One region of the Bacillus luti genome, then DNA from elsewhere that is predicted to be linked to it. Evidence: riboswitches for the same ligand, from Rfam matches in the RefSeq annotation. Region 1 holds a riboswitch; the other holds the start of a gene.
The links. A riboswitch is a leader RNA that binds a small molecule or an ion and turns the genes downstream of it on or off. The one in region 1 is predicted to bind S-adenosylmethionine.
Positions count from the first base shown of each region.

Region 2: it holds a riboswitch for S-adenosylmethionine, as region 1 does, so the genes downstream of both, EUC40_RS24135 (methionine ABC transporter ATP-binding protein) here and EUC40_RS10510 (hypothetical protein) in region 1, are expected to answer to the same signal.

Region 1 is NZ_CP040336.1:2,050,991-2,059,294, forward strand. It holds gene EUC40_RS10490 (ABC transporter ATP-binding protein) at 1-71, shown strand, start outside; gene EUC40_RS10495 (ECF transporter S component) at 44-745, shown strand; gene EUC40_RS10500 (YwiC-like family protein) at 929-1,651, shown strand; gene EUC40_RS10505 (hypothetical protein) at 1,685-1,876, opposite strand; SAM riboswitch class I at 1,999-2,097, shown strand; gene EUC40_RS10510 (hypothetical protein) at 2,196-2,453, shown strand; gene EUC40_RS10515 (SWIM zinc finger family protein) at 2,659-3,096, shown strand; gene EUC40_RS10520 (NAD(P)H-dependent oxidoreductase) at 3,119-3,694, shown strand; gene EUC40_RS10525 (group-specific protein) at 3,691-4,044, shown strand; partial or broken gene EUC40_RS10530 (TIGR00366 family protein) at 4,085-4,195, opposite strand; gene EUC40_RS10535 (GMC family oxidoreductase) at 4,307-6,058, shown strand; partial or broken gene EUC40_RS27590 (LVIVD repeat-containing protein) at 6,213-6,419, opposite strand; partial or broken gene EUC40_RS27190 (SGNH/GDSL hydrolase family protein) at 6,591-6,857, shown strand; gene EUC40_RS10540 (short-chain fatty acid transporter) at 6,914-8,281, shown strand.
Region 2 is NZ_CP040336.1:4,782,903-4,791,206, reverse strand. It holds gene pruA (L-glutamate gamma-semialdehyde dehydrogenase) at 1-798, shown strand, start outside; gene EUC40_RS27085 (hypothetical protein) at 984-1,133, shown strand; gene EUC40_RS24140 (cysteine hydrolase family protein) at 1,364-1,927, opposite strand; SAM riboswitch class I at 2,160-2,264, shown strand; gene EUC40_RS24135 (methionine ABC transporter ATP-binding protein) at 2,388-3,407, shown strand; gene EUC40_RS24130 (methionine ABC transporter permease) at 3,397-4,062, shown strand; gene EUC40_RS24125 (MetQ/NlpA family ABC transporter substrate-binding protein) at 4,084-4,926, shown strand; gene EUC40_RS24120 (HXXEE domain-containing protein) at 5,099-5,566, opposite strand; gene EUC40_RS24115 (DUF3926 domain-containing protein) at 5,628-5,819, opposite strand; gene EUC40_RS24110 (ArsA family ATPase) at 5,812-6,993, opposite strand; gene EUC40_RS24105 (MarR family winged helix-turn-helix transcriptional regulator) at 7,070-7,552, opposite strand; gene EUC40_RS24100 (YiaA/YiaB family inner membrane protein) at 7,784-8,020, shown strand; gene gatC (Asp-tRNA(Asn)/Glu-tRNA(Gln) amidotransferase subunit GatC) at 8,162-8,304, shown strand, end outside.

The DNA.
Region 1 (8,304 bases):
AAGAATTGCCATATGCATTAACGTGGGAGGATGTGTACGAAGCGTGTCCAAGCGATATGTTGCATTCATAATATGTATTTTTGCAGTTATAATAGCCACATTGTTCTTTACTACACTTATCATGGACGGGTATTACTTGTTAAGTAGCTTGTTTTTATTAGCTGTTATTATGTTACCATTCTATATCCGCTTTGAAAGAAAGGCGTTTGTTTCACGTGAAATTGTTCTCGTTGCCGTATTAGCAGCAATCGCAGCAGTTAGCCGCGTACCATTTTCGATTTTACCGAGTGTACAACCGACTTCATTCGTTATTATCGTTTCTGCAATCGTGTTTGGGAGTGAGACTGGTTTTATGATCGGTGCAACAGCGGCGATTGTATCTAACATCTTTTTAGGGCAAGGTCCGTGGACGCCGTGGCAAATGTTTTCATGGGGGATGATTGGTTTCATAGCTGGATTATTACGCAATACATTTTTAATGAAAAAGTTATGGGGAAGACTACTATACGGATTCTTCGTTGGCTTTTTATTTGGCTGGATCATGAATTTCTGGGGACTACTCGGTTTTATACAGGAAGCAACGTGGGAAACAGTTATTTCATACTATATCGCAAGTTTTTACTTCGATTTGAGTCATGCGATTTCAAATGTTGTGTTCTTACTACTATTTAGTACTTCTTGGATTACGATTCTTACAAGATTTAAAAGGAAATATGGCATATTAGATAAGCATAACATGGCATAGAAAAGCATATTTATATAAGGTAGGGTCGCGACTTACATATTCGTTTGCCTCTTTCATGCTTCTTACATATTGTAAGGAGCATTTTTTATTGTCAAAAAATAGTCCAATATATATCCGTTACTATATGAAATTATTTGTATAATAGTAGGTGAGAATTATTTTCAAAAGGGAGGTGTATAGTTAATGAAGTTAGTTATTCCGAAGCAACATGGGGCATGGGCGATGCTCGTTATACCATTTCTATTAAGCGCTATACTTGGGAAACCTACTATGTATCATATTCCATTGTTTTTAGCTTGGTTTTTCATCTATTTAGCTACGTATCCATTCCTTACGTACATAAAACAAAAACGAAAAAAAGAATATTTACATGCCGCAATTTTATATTTTATTATTGCGTTCGTATTTGGGATGATTTCTTTATTATATGAATGGCGAATTCTTTTATTCGTAGTAGTCATGATTCCATTATTTATTGTAAATATGTATTACGCTCGTCAAAAGAATGAAAGAGCGTTACTAAATGACATTTTCGCGATTATTGTTTTCTGTATCGGTGGTTTAGTCAGTTATTATTTTTCAATGAAACTTATAGATAAAACAGCATTATTCATTGCGCTTATTTCATTTTTATATTTTTTAGGAAGTACGTTTTATGTGAAAACGATGATACGTGAGAAAAATAATCCGAAGTATCGTTTTATATCTTGGGGTTATCATATTGTATTAACGATTATCATTTTTACTATTAATCCATTGTGTTCTCTTATTTTTATACCAAGTGTTATTCGAGCAATAGTGTTGTATGGCAAAAAGATTTCTATCATAAAAGTAGGGATTTTAGAAATTGTGAATTCTGTATATTTTTTAATTATAACGGCAATAATAATGAAGTATGCCATTTGAAAAAGCTTCCCACCAAATTGATGGGAAGTTTTTTCAATCTTGTTCTAAAATGTGAACGGTGTAATCGCAGCGTTGAATAGCTTGTTCGATCGCATAAAGGGATTGTTCAATACGAGCGCGATTAAAATCTTTTTCAACAGTCTGTAGCGCTTCTTCTAAACAATGTTTTGCTTCTTGTAATGATTGAAAAGAATTTTGGACATATCCGCGAGCATTTTCGTGCATTTCATAATCCTCCTTGCATATTCATATATGTATAGTATGAACAGTAAGGAACAAAATATAATTTGTTATATTTATTTGACAATTAAAATGAAATTACGTATAGTAGGAATTAAGTGAATATTTTCTTATCCAGAGAGGTGGAGGGACTGGCCCGATGAAACCCAGCAACCGCGATGCAGGTGCTAATTCCAGCAGAACATATTTGTTCTGGGAGATAAGACGAAGATATACGTAACTTCTTCTTATCGGAGAGGTTTTTTTATTGCAAAAAAACCGATTACGAAAATTTATATTAAGAAGAAAGGGGGTGCGAAGTACTGTGACACTCGAAAAATACGTAAAACTGCGTAGTACAGTTTATGAATATATGATAGAGCAAGATAAGCCAATATCATTGTTAGATATTCAAGAACATATCGTTTCGCATCATGAAGGAAAATTCACGAAAAAGATGTTACATCAATTTTATTTATCAAGACTATTAGATGAACTGAAACTGGATGGAAAAATTACATTAGCTGATGAATATCTCTATGCTGAAAAAGGGGTATTTTATAAGGCGGGAAAAGGGAGCTAAGCTCTCTTTTTTTTTGAAGTATGTAGAGTAAAAGACTGCTTAAGCAGCCTGATACAGGGAATGGTGTTGAGTGTGTAGTGTCAAAGATTGAATGTGCCTGAAAGAGGCACTTCATATCGGCTGCAAATGAAAAGAGACACCTCCGCCGAATAGGTGTCAGTCGTTTTGTCATATAGACTTGCTATTTGACAGTTATTAGAATAACATGCAGGGTTTTGGAAGTCAAAAGGGAATTAAAGGAAGAGGTGTTGTTATGTACGCTTACTTATTAAACGATATAACGAAGTGGATTCCTAAGTACATTATGGATAAAGGATATGAATATTATGAAGAAGGACATGTAGAAGATGTCGAAATACAAGATACGAAAATATTTGCCTTCGTTACTGGAAATGCAGGGAACTACGAAGTAATTATTGATTTAGAGGATTTTACAGAAAGTAGCTGTGAGTGTCCATATGAAAATTATTGTAAACATATGGCGGCGGTCGTTTATGATATTCAACATGTAGGTGAGAGTACAGTTAAAGAGAAACTGAAAGATTTAGAAAAGGAAGAGTTACTCACAGTATTAAATCGTTTGTTGCAAAGTTCGAAAAACGTGCAAGTTGTAGAGAAGATGTTAGAGAAGTGGAAGCTTTAACTATAGAGGGAGTGGTTTTGCAATGAACGTACTAATTATATACGCCCATCCTAATCCTTCAAGTTTTAACGGGGCCATTTTAGAGCATGTGCAAAAAGGATTACAGGAAACAAATCATTCGGTTACGGTACTTGATTTATATAAGGAACAATTTGATCCAGTGCTTGTATTTAATGAAGAGAAGAAAAGGCGTGATTTAGTAAGTGAGGAAGAGACAGCGCGATATAGAAAATTAGTGGAAGAGGCAGATACTCTTCTCTTCATTTATCCGATATGGTGGTGGGGGATGCCTGCTATTTTAAAAGGATTTATTGACCGTATTTTCGTAGCGGGATTTGCTTATAAATATGAAGGTGCTCTGCCGAAAGGATTATTGACCGGAAAGAAAGCGTGGGTTATTAATACGTTGGATTCGCCTTTATGGTACGTCGCTTTATTATACCGATCAGCAGATTGGATTGTAATGAAGAGAGGCGTTTTACGTTTTTGCGGCATTCGCGATATAAAACGTTCAGTATTTCAATCTGTGAAAACGAGTAAACTAGAGAAGCGGGAAAAGTGGTTATTACAAATAGAAGAAAAGGCTCGTACATTATGAATGAAGTCGATCGTATTATAAACTGTTGTGGGTATGATAATGAACTTTTGCGAACGTATATTACATGTTTACTTCAATTGAAAAAATGTAGCGAAATATTTCAGCAAATTCAAATAGAGTTAAGAAATGACTACTTGTTAAGAGGGATTTGTGAAAGAGAAGTGGATGAGATAGTAAGGGGAAGTAAAGAATATGAAATACATTTTCTTCCTAAAGCGTTACAGTGGAATTTTTTGAGGGAACATCCACACCTGATCGAAAAAATTTGCGAAGATTTTTTTGCATTTGAGTCATTACATCTTACGGAGATAGAGTGGGAAACGATTATAAATTGCGTGGGAAATAAGTGATTTATTGTGTAAAAAAGCTAGTATAAAACTAGTTTTTCATTTAAATAAATAAGAAACATAGACTAATGATACAACCTGCATATAATAAGTTCACAACGCAAAATCCCATAATATCACGAGCGCCTAAACCAGCTATCGCTAATGCTGGTAATTTTCAAAACTATTAACCTCTATTAAAAGTACAGGCAGTCCGTACGATATGTTCATAGTATATTGTATAGGAATTTATTGTTTTAAATTTTTTATTGAAAGGAATAATAGGATGTCAAAACAATATATTTTTGATTACATCGTGATTGGTGCCGGTACTGCCGGAGGGATAATTGCTAAAGAATTAACGGATGATAAATGTACTTCCGTTCTCGTTCTTGAAGCAGGAACAAACATGACAGAGGAATTAAGCAGTCCTAATCTTATAGTTTCTATTTTAAATGCTACTGATAATAGGCATTCATTTAATGTCACTACTATAGTTGAGCAAACGATTGGTCGTCAGTTAATAACGTCAAGTGGTCGTGCCATTGGTGGAAGTTCTGAACATAATCAGATGTTAGCTGTACGTGGCAGTCGTGATATTTATGATGTATGGGCAAAATTAGTTGATAATAACGCATGGAATTATGATAGTATTCGCTCATTATTTATTAAAAATGAAACGTATACAGGAATGACACAAAGCCCTCAAGAACGTGGAAGTAACGGACCTATTTTTATTAGACAACAAAACATTCCTAATCAAGGATTAATCCAAACCTTAGCACAAGCCGCTTCAGAAGTTTTTAATATCCCAATTGAAGAGGATTACAATACAGGGATAAGAGATGTTACGACCCTAAAAGGTCAATATATTCAAAAGATGGAAAACGGAAAATTGGTTCGTTCCTCGACAGCAACCGGTTATTTAAACAATCAAATTGTTACGCAAGGAAATGAATTCCAAGCTGATGAATTTGGAGTTGATCAGAGAAAATTGGTCATCTTTTCAAAGACAACAGTGGATAAAATTCTATTTAAAGAAAAAAAAGGAATTAACATTGCTGTTGGCGTTCAATATGTTAAGAATGGGGTGTCACAACGAAGTTATGCTCGAAAAGGAATCATTGTCTCAGCAGGCCAATTCTCCTCTGTCATACTTCAACGCTCAGGTATTGGTAGTCCTGAAGATTTAGCTAAAGCTGGCATATCAACTTTAGTAGAAAGCCCTCAAGTCGGATATAACTTCCAAACACATTATTCTGTCGGTATGGGGATTAGAGTGGAAACAGGAAGACTTCTTCAGATATTGGCTGCTGATCCTAATCAGCCAGGAGCATTTGGAGCATTTAAAAAAGTCAATAACCCTATTGGTGGCCGGCGCCTTCAATTATTAGGCCTCCCACTTCCGTTTTTTGTACCTAGTCAGGAAATTGCGATAAATGGTTGGGATTTTAATGAGACAGAACCTAGTAATATTATGAGTATTGGAATTGTAGATGTAAATCCAAGAAGCCGAGGTACTGTCATGGTTTCCCATAGCGACCCAGAGGCATATCCAACTATTGATTTAAACCCGTTGGCAAATCCAGATGATCTAAACTTCATGGTGGATCAATATATTGAGACGTATAACATGATTGTTAGAGCGCGTGAACTCGATCCGGGGGACATCTATCAGGTAGTCTTTCCTGATGAAAGTATATTCCAAATTCCGGATGAGAATGAAAAGCGGACTAGATTGGCTGGCTTTGTCAGAGCTTCGTATTCCCTTTTTACTCACTTCGGAGGGCAATGTAAGATGGGTAAAAATATTAAAGAAGGAGTTCTTGATGGATCCCTGAATGTCTTTGGAACCAAAAATCTGAAAGTCGCTGATCTTTCCATTTCTCCAATTTTGCCAGACGGCAATACATCAATCCCTGCCCAAATGATAGGATTGAATGCAGTACGTTTTATTCGAGAAGATCCTTGCCCATATGTGGTGGATGATACGGAAATTAAAGATTATGAATGCAAATCGATAAGGAATAAAAAATGAATACTATATATCAATAGTTAACTTAGCATAACGAATATTTAGGAGAATACAAAAGCCCTCTAGTTAAGTAATCTGGAGGGCTTTTGTATTCACATAATCAAGGTTATTGGTAGTTGAATCGTTGTAACGTACCTTACTAGCTGAATAACGTAAAAACAGCTAGTCCATTAGGAACATTTAAATCTTCTGCACCAAACTCTCCCGCGCGTATAGGAGCTGTAGGATCAGAAATATTATAAATTTCTACCGTGCTATCGAAAGGACTAGATACATAAAGAAATTTAGCTATTACAACAACAGGAGGGAAAGCAGGAAAAAGTCTACGACAGCATTTCTTTTGTTTGGAAAAATATGAGTTCATAACAGTTAATCTTCTATTTAAAAATTAAATATAATAATTCAGATTGTGTGCGTATCCAATAAAATTTCTAGTGTATATTCTATACACGTCAGGTTAACGTGACACATCATTATTAGTAGTCAACGAACCATAAAATGGAAAATTAGCTATTCCTGGATATTTAAAATAAAGATTCCTGTAGTTGAAGAGTTAAAAAATGAAGTAAATTTAGGAAACTATGTCATTATTGGATTAGGTACAAATGGAGCTTTTACTACTGAGTAACATGTTTCATTAATAAAATTAGTTGGAAATGAACGTAAAATGATATGTATTAATAAGAGGGCACCACGTCCGTGGGAATCAATCGTAAATGAGAGATTGAAAGTAACGGTATTTAGATATTTGAATGTAGATCTAGTTGATTCGTGTGCAGCAAGTGTAAAAGGATTTTATTTTCTTTTGTGGAATGTTATTTATATTTACCTTATTAAAATTTAGAAAGGAGAATATTTATGAAACATTCCTTATTGGAGACAAATCCAGAACCAGGAAAGAAAGAATCATTGCTTACACGATGTGCAAATGTATTTTCAAGATGGTCTCAGAAATATGTCCCAGATGCCTTTGTTATTGCGGTGCTGCTCACTTTATTTACTTTCATTATAGCTTTGTTGATGAATCCCTCAAATCCGTACAAAATCGTAAAATCTTGGGGGGATGGATTTTGGACTTATTTAACGTTTACAATGCAAATGGTATTGCTAATGGTTACAGGGATGACGCTAGCTTCTGTCCCGTTTATTAATAGAGGCTTACAGTCTATTGCAAAGTTAGCCGATACACCTCAAAAGGCTTATACGATGACATTTTTGATCAGTGCAATTGCATACTATATCAATTGGGGACTAGCTGTAGTTGTGGGAGCGATCATTGCGAAGGAAGTAGCGAAAAAGAATCCGAATGCACATTTTCCATTACTTGTAGCAGCTGCTTATGCTCCGACAGCCTTATATAGCGCAGGTCTTTCAAGTTCTATTGGCCTGACAATTGCCACAAAGGATCATTTTCTTGTAGATATGATTGGAATTATTCCTACCTCACAAACAATCTTTAGTTATTCTACTCTAATTATTTTTTTCGCTCTACTCATCACGATGCCAATTATTATTGTACTTATGGCTCCAAAAAGTGGGATTATCAGCTATAAAGCACCCGAAACTGATACAAATTCTTTTGTAAAACCTCCTCAAAAGAATTTAACTGTTGCGGAAAAACTAGAATGGACACCGGTTCTAGGAATAGTATTAGGTGCAATTGGCACGTTGTATTGTGTTTATGAATTCGTGAACGGTCGTAGTTTAGATTTAAATATCATTAATTTGTTTTTCTTGTCACTTGGTTTGCTCCTGCATGGTTCTCTTGGTAACTTTGCACAAGGATTCAAAGAATCTGCGCAATCCATTTCTCCGATTATTCTACAGTTTCCATTTTATGCGGGGATTATCGCTGTTTTAGGTAGTTCAGGGTTGGGAAGCTCAATCATTGAATGGATGGCATCCATTGCGTCAAAGGATACATTTGATATATTTACATATTGGTCAGCGGGATTGGTGAACTTATTGGCACCGTCTGGCGGGGGACAATGGGCTTTGCAAGGGCCACTGCAGGTTCCGGCAGGATTGAAGTTAGGTGTAGATCCGGCTACTATCGCTATGGCGGTAGGCTGGGGGGACGCATGGACAAATTTGATTCAGCCGTTCTGGGCACTACCTCTTTTAGGTGTGCTGGGATTGAAAATTAAAGACATTATGGGGTATTGTTTCATTCTCTGCATTTGGGTTGGGATAGTTACAAGTTTATTGATGTTATTTGTATATTAGCTTTCATAGTAATACAATTAAAA
Region 2 (8,304 bases), 2.5 Mb from region 1:
ACACGCTTCATTAGTTTCACTGGATCTCGCGATGTAGGTATCCGTATTTATGAGCGTGCAGCGAAAGTAAACCCAGGACAAATCTGGTTAAAACGTGTTATCGCTGAAATGGGCGGTAAAGATACAATCGTTGTTGATAAAGAAGCTGATCTTGAATTAGCTGCTAAATCTATCGTTGCATCAGCATTCGGATTCTCAGGACAAAAATGTTCTGCATGTTCTCGTGCAGTAATCCACGAAGATGTATACGATCACGTATTAAATCGTGCAGTTGAATTAACAAAAGAATTAACAGTTGATAACCCAGCTGTATTAGGTACAAACATGGGTCCTGTTAATGACCAAGCTGCATTTGATAAAGTAATGAGCTATGTTGCAATTGGTAAAGAAGAAGGTAGAATCTTAACAGGTGGCGAAGGAGACGATTCTAAAGGCTGGTTCATCCAACCAACAATCGTTGCTGACGTTGCAGAAGATGCTCGCTTAATGAAAGAAGAAATCTTCGGACCAGTAGTAGCATTCTGTAAAGCAAAAGACTTTGATCATGCACTTGCAATTGCAAACAATACAGAATACGGTTTAACAGGTGCTGTTGTTACTAACAACCGTGACCATATTGAAAAAGCACGTGAAGACTTCCACGTAGGTAACTTATACTTCAACCGTGGATGTACTGGTGCAATCGTAGGTTACCAACCATTCGGTGGCTTTAATATGTCTGGTACAGACTCTAAAGCTGGTGGCCCTGACTACTTAGCACTTCACATGCAAGCAAAAACTACTTCTGAAACTTTATAAGAAATAGTAGAAGAGATCTTCGCAGTCTGCGAAGATCTCTTTTTTTTGAAAAACTTTTTATATGTGGATTAAGATAGATATCAGTAGAAAAACTAATTAAGTAATAAGGTTTATTTCAGTAAAATAAGGTATATTATATTTGTTGAATAGATTCTCTTTAAAGAGAAGAAAAGTAGGTGAACAAAGTGGGAAAATATCAATTAGATTACAAAGGCCAGGTAGCTGTTGCAAAGTTTCATGAAAAACAGACGCCTGTCAAATTTGATAAAAAGCAGCAAATTGAAAAATTGCGTGCGGAGTATTTGAAAAAGAAACAAGAACAAACAGATAAGTAATAGGAAAGACTAGTCAATTTGAATCAGAATCAATTACCACATATTACCGTTTGTTAAGTGGAACTAGCTAAACCCTATTAATAGCGGGATAAACATGTAAATAGAAACAAAACAACGAGAAAAGTTGACTCATTAGTCACATTTTTTAGTATTCATTTTAAGGATTTCCTGTATAATACAATTTGAAAGAAAATCTATGGTTTGACAAGAAACACTCTTTTCGGTTTTGCTCACTGAAGAGAGTGTTTTTTTGTAGCTAAAAACTCCTCTGTACTCATTACATTTGCATATACGCCATTTAAACTAGCTAAAATTGTATTATGAATATAAACGGCTGGTATAGTAGCGTTTTTAAAAGAAAGATCTTTTGTAGCACAAGCATCATGTATAACAGTACATTGCAAGCCGAAATCAAAGGCAGCCCTTACGGTAGCATCAATACACATATGGGTCATCATCCCACATATGACGACGTGTTTAATGTCTAAACGTTGTAATTGCTCTAGAAGATTCGTTTCTCGAAAGCTATTTGGATAGTGCTTGAGTATAACCGTTTCTTCTCTAAGCGGACGAACATTTTCGTGAATATGTACACCTTCTGTATTTGGTAGAAAAAAAGTAGCGTCATCTTTTATAGCTACATGTTGGATATGAAAAATAGGTTTGTTGTCCTTTCTAAAGTACTGGAGCAGTTGACTAGCATATTCACTTGCTTCTACTGGATTACGCAATTCCATCTTTCCATGTGGAAAATAATCATTTTGAATATCAACGAGTAAAAGAGCTGTTTTCATATATTTATCTTCCTCCAAGTTTCATATTCAAATAATGTTATTCAATTCGTAGAGAAGATTATCCTTTTTAAAAATATGCGAAGAGGGAATTTTACATAACTTTTAAAATTGATATTTTATAATCTAAAAATTTTAATAAAGAAATAATTAATATTTTTCTAAAAAATATGTTGACTCCCATTATTCTGAGTTCTATAATGAGAATTAATTAAACGACAATTAAATCGATACATTCTTATCCAGAGAGGTGGAGGGACTGGCCCTACGATACCTCAGCAACGGGTTTTTAAATACCGTGCTAACTCCAGCAAGCCTTTATAGGCTTGGAAGATGAGAAGATGTGACCGAGTACATATAAGTGCTCTCCTTCTTATCTTTATGGTTGATAAGAAGGAGAGCACTTTTTATTTTACCTCGAAAGCTCTACTTCAAGTTTTTACAGCATATAGGAGGGAAGAAAATGATTTCTTTTAACAACGTAAGTAAAGTGTATGAATCAGGTGGGCAATCTGTTCATGCGGTGGAGGATGTAACGTTATCCGTTGAGAAAGGTGAAATTTTTGGCATTATCGGTTTTAGTGGCGCTGGAAAGAGTACATTGTTACGCTTAGTAAATATGTTAGAGAGACCGACGGCAGGAACGATTTCGATAGATGATAAAGATATTACATCATTATCGACGAAAGATTTACGGAAGCTAAGACAGAGAATCGGAATGATTTTTCAAAGTTTTAATTTATTTAATTCAAGAACAGTGTTTGGGAACATTGCTTACCCATTAAAGTTAGCGAAAGTACCAAAGAATGAAATAAAAGAAAGAGTAAATGAACTGTTGAAGTTTGTAGGATTAGAAGATAAAGCAAACTATTATCCAGAGCAATTATCGGGTGGACAAAAGCAACGTGTTGGGATTGCAAGAGCGCTGGCGACATCACCAGATATCCTTATATGTGATGAGGCAACATCAGCTTTAGACCCAGAAACAACGACAGAGATTTTGAACTTATTAAAGAAGGTAAATAGAGAGTACAATTTAACAATTCTTCTTATTACACATGAAATGCACGTTGTGAAAGAAATTTGTCACCGTGTAGCTGTGATGGAAAAAGGAAAAGTAATTGAAGAAGGAAAACTGTTTGACGTGTTCACACAACCAAAAACAAAAACGACTCAAAACTTTGTACGTTCTGTTATTAATGATCATTTACCAGAAAGTGTTCTAGCGAAAATTCAAAATGGTGGACAGATTTACCGCTTAACTTTTACTGGTGAGGAGACAGGACAGCCTGTACTATCTTATATCGCAAAAAACTATAACGTTGATGTAAATGTACTGTACGGAAATATTATTGAACTTCAAAATGTGCTATTTGGAAATCTTCTTGTAGAGCTGCAAGGTGAGCAGAAGGAAATCCAAAAAGCATTACAACATCTAAGACTGCAAGTGCAGCTTAAGGAGGTAGAAGCTCATGCGAGTTGATTGGAGTATATTTTGGCCTCGTATATTAGATGCGACGGGGGATACCCTCTTAATGGTAATTGTAACCCTTATATTCGCTACAATTCTCGGTATACCTCTAGGTTTACTTTTATATGTAACGCGTAAAGGAAACTTTTTAGAGAATAAATGGGTCTTTTCAATTCTTAATGTCATTATTAATACAATTCGTCCAGTTCCATTTATTATCTTTTTAGTAGCTTTAAGTCCGCTAACAAGAAGTGTTATCGGAACGACAATTGGAACAGCAGCAGCGATCTTTCCAATGACGTTAGTTGCATCAATTGGTATTGCTAGAATGGTTGAAACAAACCTTGTTTCTGTTCCGAAAGGGGTAATTGAAGCAGCGCAAGCGATGGGTGCTTCACCACTTAGAATTGTTTTTGAAATTCTCGTGCCAGAAGCGTTAGCACCATTAATCTTAGGTGTCACGTTTATGACAGTTGGTCTAATTGAATTTTCAGCAGTTGCTGGGCTTGTCGGCGGTGGTGGCCTTGGCGACTTAGCAATGACATACGGTTATCAACGCTTTGATACATCAGTTATGTTCGTAACGGTTGTTCTACTTATTATTCTCGTACAGATAGCTCAAAATTTAGGAAACTACTTTGCGAAAGTCTTTTTACGCAGATCATAAAAAGGAAGAGGGGAAAAGAAAATGAAGAAAATTTTAGCATTTGCATTATCAGCGATTGTAGGGATTTCAGCGTTAAGCGGCTGCTCGGATGCAGGAGCAAAAGAGAAAACAGTTCGCATTGGTGTAACTGGAACGGATGGAAACGCTTGGGAAATTGTAAAGGGAAAAGCTGAAAAAGAAGGGATTAAAGTTAAACTGATTGAGTTCTCTGATTACACGACGCCAAACAAAGCGTTAGCTGATGGAGATATTGAACTAAACTCATTCCAGCATATTGCGTTCTTAGAACAATTTAAGAAGGAGCATAAGTTAGATATTACAGCTGTTGGTACAACGCAAATTGCACCAATGGGTTTATACTCTGAAAAACATAAGAAAGCAAATGAAATTCCAGATGGTTCAGAAATTGCGATTCCAAATGATCCAACGAACCAAGCACGTGCATTAAAACTTCTTGATGCAGCTGGGTTATTAAAGCTTAAAAAAGACTTTGGTCTATTTGGAGATCCAAGTGGTATCGCTGAAAATCCGAAGAAATTAAAAATTACACCGGTTATCGCACAGCAAACACCTCGTGTATTAAAAGATGTAGCAGCTTCAGTTATTAATAACGGTGTTGCTGGTCAAGCTGGATTAGATCCAGCGAAGGATCCAATTTTCTTAGAAGACCCAAAGAATGAAAATGCGAAGCCATATATTAATATTTTCGCAGCTCGTACGAAAGATAAAGATGATCCAACACTGAAAAAAGTAATTGAACTATATCATTCAAAAGAAGTAACAGATGCAATTAAGAAAGAAACAAATGATGGTTCTATTTCAGTAGATCTTTCACTCGATGAGCTTGAAAAAATCGTAAAATAATGATTGAGTTTAACGGACTGGCAGAAGGAACCCCTCCGCTGTTAGTTCGTTCAACATATAATCTACTTAACAAACAAAACAAACCCTAATTCTGTACCTTCCAATTTTGTATAACGTAGAATCCAATGTTTGTTAAGTAGAGTGATAGACCAGGAGTTTTCCTGGTCTTTTTTTATGAATGAAAGTAGCTAGCGAATAGTAAGGTAATCCAAATTATAACAGGATAAGAAAATAAACTGAAAGTGAGTGTAATTACGAATTTCTTTTTATGAATTAAGTAGTTTTGGGATAAAAAAAAGAAAATAGAAAAGATGACAATGAAAGCTGCGGATATTACGCCAGGGTTATAGGAACGGTAAATGAAAAACAAAATAATATGTTGAACAGAGTTGAAGAAAATTGCTCCTTGTATAAAAATAATCCAGTATATAGAAGACAAGAAGTTTAGTTGATATAGAAAGACGATAAGTAAAACAAAGATTGTTAATGCGGAAATGGCAATGAAAAATTGTTGGGTTGTTATAAAATGAATTGAAAATTGATTAGCGAGATATTGAGGCATTTGGAAAGATTCTTCAAGGTTATGAATGAAAAATAACAAGGGAATAATCCAAAGCATAATAGTTTGATTTTTTTTCAACAACTTACATCACTCCAATATGGAGATAGAAAGCCTAGAAAGGCCCTCTATCCAGAGATGTTCATTCAATTATAATACTTTTTAAATTATCTTCATGATGCCCTTGTTCTGTCGGATAAGCAGCAAGCTCCTCTTGTAAAATACTTAGTATTTGCTTAGCTGATTGTTGGATTGGGGCAGGTAACTCTTCTAATATATGCATACTGAATTTTATTTTTGTACGGATTATCTTCCTTAGTAGTTCCTCATGCATGCACTACACCTCCAAACCGAATGTTAAGTACATCATCTTCAAACTTCGCTCCTTGGATAGAAAGGTGGGTTAATGTTTTGGGTAATGTGATATTTCGTTTCACAGAACCAGCCCGAATAATAAGCTCATCACCTTTTTGATTTAATGCAAGCCCACTTTTGTTTGAGAAGGGAATGGACAGAACGAAAATATACTCATCGCCATCCTTTTTTACATATTGTGTGCGGCCGTTAAATTTTACTTCCGTAGGAGAAGAATCTGATTTGAATAAAGCGCCTCCTACACGTTCTAACATAGACAAACCGACAACTTCTTGTTCAAACATTGGAGCTTCGTAAATAGGAAGTGGATCAAAACTATCTTGAATTAATGTTTTATATTTCTTTTGCGTATCTTTCCATGCTTGAAAATAAGGATCGGTGACAGTGTTAGGGATGACGCGGTTAATCATAATGGCATCTACGTTATAATCGTATAAATTTAAATACGTAAAGCTGCGCTGTGCTTCTTTAATGACCATTTTTTCAGGATTTACAACGATGCGGATACTTGTTACTTCTCGGTTTGATAAAATATCTCTCATTTCTCCGAGCTGTTCAAGTGTATTTGTTAATTCGTCCATAATATCATCGGTTGGAAGGGGGACACCAAGAAGTGGTTGGGCTACAGGGCGAACAACTTTTAAAACTTTTCTTTTAATAGGAAAGAGTTTTTCCATCCACCAGCCAAGCATGTCTGGAAAGCTGAGCATTGCTAATGTTTCTCCTGTTGGAGCACAATCAATGATAATAACATCATATGTGTTTTGTTTATAATAATCGAGTACTCGGAGTAGGCTAATTAAATCTTCCATACCAGGAAACATCGTTAACTCTTCTGTTGTAATATCATCAGCTGCTTTGGAAGTGAAGAGTAGTGTAATATATTTCTGTAATTTCCCCCAGCCTTTTTCCATCTCATAAATTGTATTAATTTCTTGTGCCCACAAATTTTTACGAATTTCTAGTGGCTCAGAAGATAACTTTATACCAAATGAATCTCCTAAACTATGGGCTGGGTCTGTGCTCATTACTAATGTTTTTAATCCCTGTTTTGCGCTTTGAAGTGCTGTTGCTGCTGAAATGCTAGTTTTTCCTACGCCGCCTTTACCTGTATACAAAATAATCCTCATCATTCTATCCCCTTTATTTCGAGTGTCGGATATTACGAGTTACGAAATATTTTTTTGAATAAAAACCCTAGTAGGGTTTTTATTCAATCGGAATGTTTTTCATTTTAGGTGTAAAAACCTTTTCTTCTGTTTTTTGCTGTGACGTAGCAATGTGGTTCATAATCTTTTGGAAGATTTGTAGTAAGAATGCTTTTTCCTCTTCTGATAATGCTTCTGTCACTAGGCTAAAGTAATGGGCTGCATTTTGTTTTACTTCTTGAACGAGCATTACGCCGTTTTCTGTTAAACGAATTAATACAATGCGTCGGTCGTTTTCATCACGGTACCTTTCAATATATCCCTTTTTTACAAGGCGATTTACAACACCTGTCGTTGTACTCATTGGTATATCAAGAAGGTCAGCAATTTTTGTCATTGTAATATCTGTATTTCGCTCCATCCAAAGTAAACAAAATACTTCTGTTTTAGAAAGTGTTAAATCTAGGCTTACCCATTCTTCAGGATAGAAAAGTTTCTTGGCGTTATCTAGCAGTAAGTCTAAAAAATGTTCATATTGCAACAATTATTTCCACTCCCGTATATTTCGAGGTTCGTAATATTTGTTTTTATCTTATGCTTAATTGAAATAAATGTCAATAATTTTAACTGTTTTTTCAGATTAGACAGAAAACTAACTTTAAAATAGTATTCTTTTATGGTAGATTTATAAATATAAAACTAGAATTTACATAAAAATCCATTGTGGTAAATATACTTATCAATAATGGATGTACAGCTAACGAGGGGGAGAACGATGAGACGACGTAATACGCAAGCGTTCACGTTTTTAGCATGGACTTCATTTGTTTGCGCGCTTTCAGGTATGCTAATTGGAATTTATACGTTAGATGAAACGCTTAGTGTAAAAGGGTATTATTTAATTGGAACATTATTTTTAACGATGTCTTGTTTTGTATTACAGAAAACAATTCGTGATAATGAAGAGGATAATGAAAGATTTCCAAAAAATGAACCGCTAGATAAAGATTAATTTGTAAAGAAAGGCGTTTGCCTTTCTTTTTTTATGTAAAAATGCAGTAAGTGCCGTGTGTTGACTTGCTTGAAGTACTGAAAATTTGGTATCATCAATAGTATTGTAGATTGAACGATATATTATGGAGGTGGCCTAGCCGTGTCAAGAATTTCCGTTGAGAATGTAAAGCACGTTGCACATTTAGCACGTCTTGCAATTACTGATCAAGAAGCAGAAAAATTTCAAAAACAACTAGATGCAATTGTTACATTTGCAGAACAGTTAAATGAATTAGATACAAC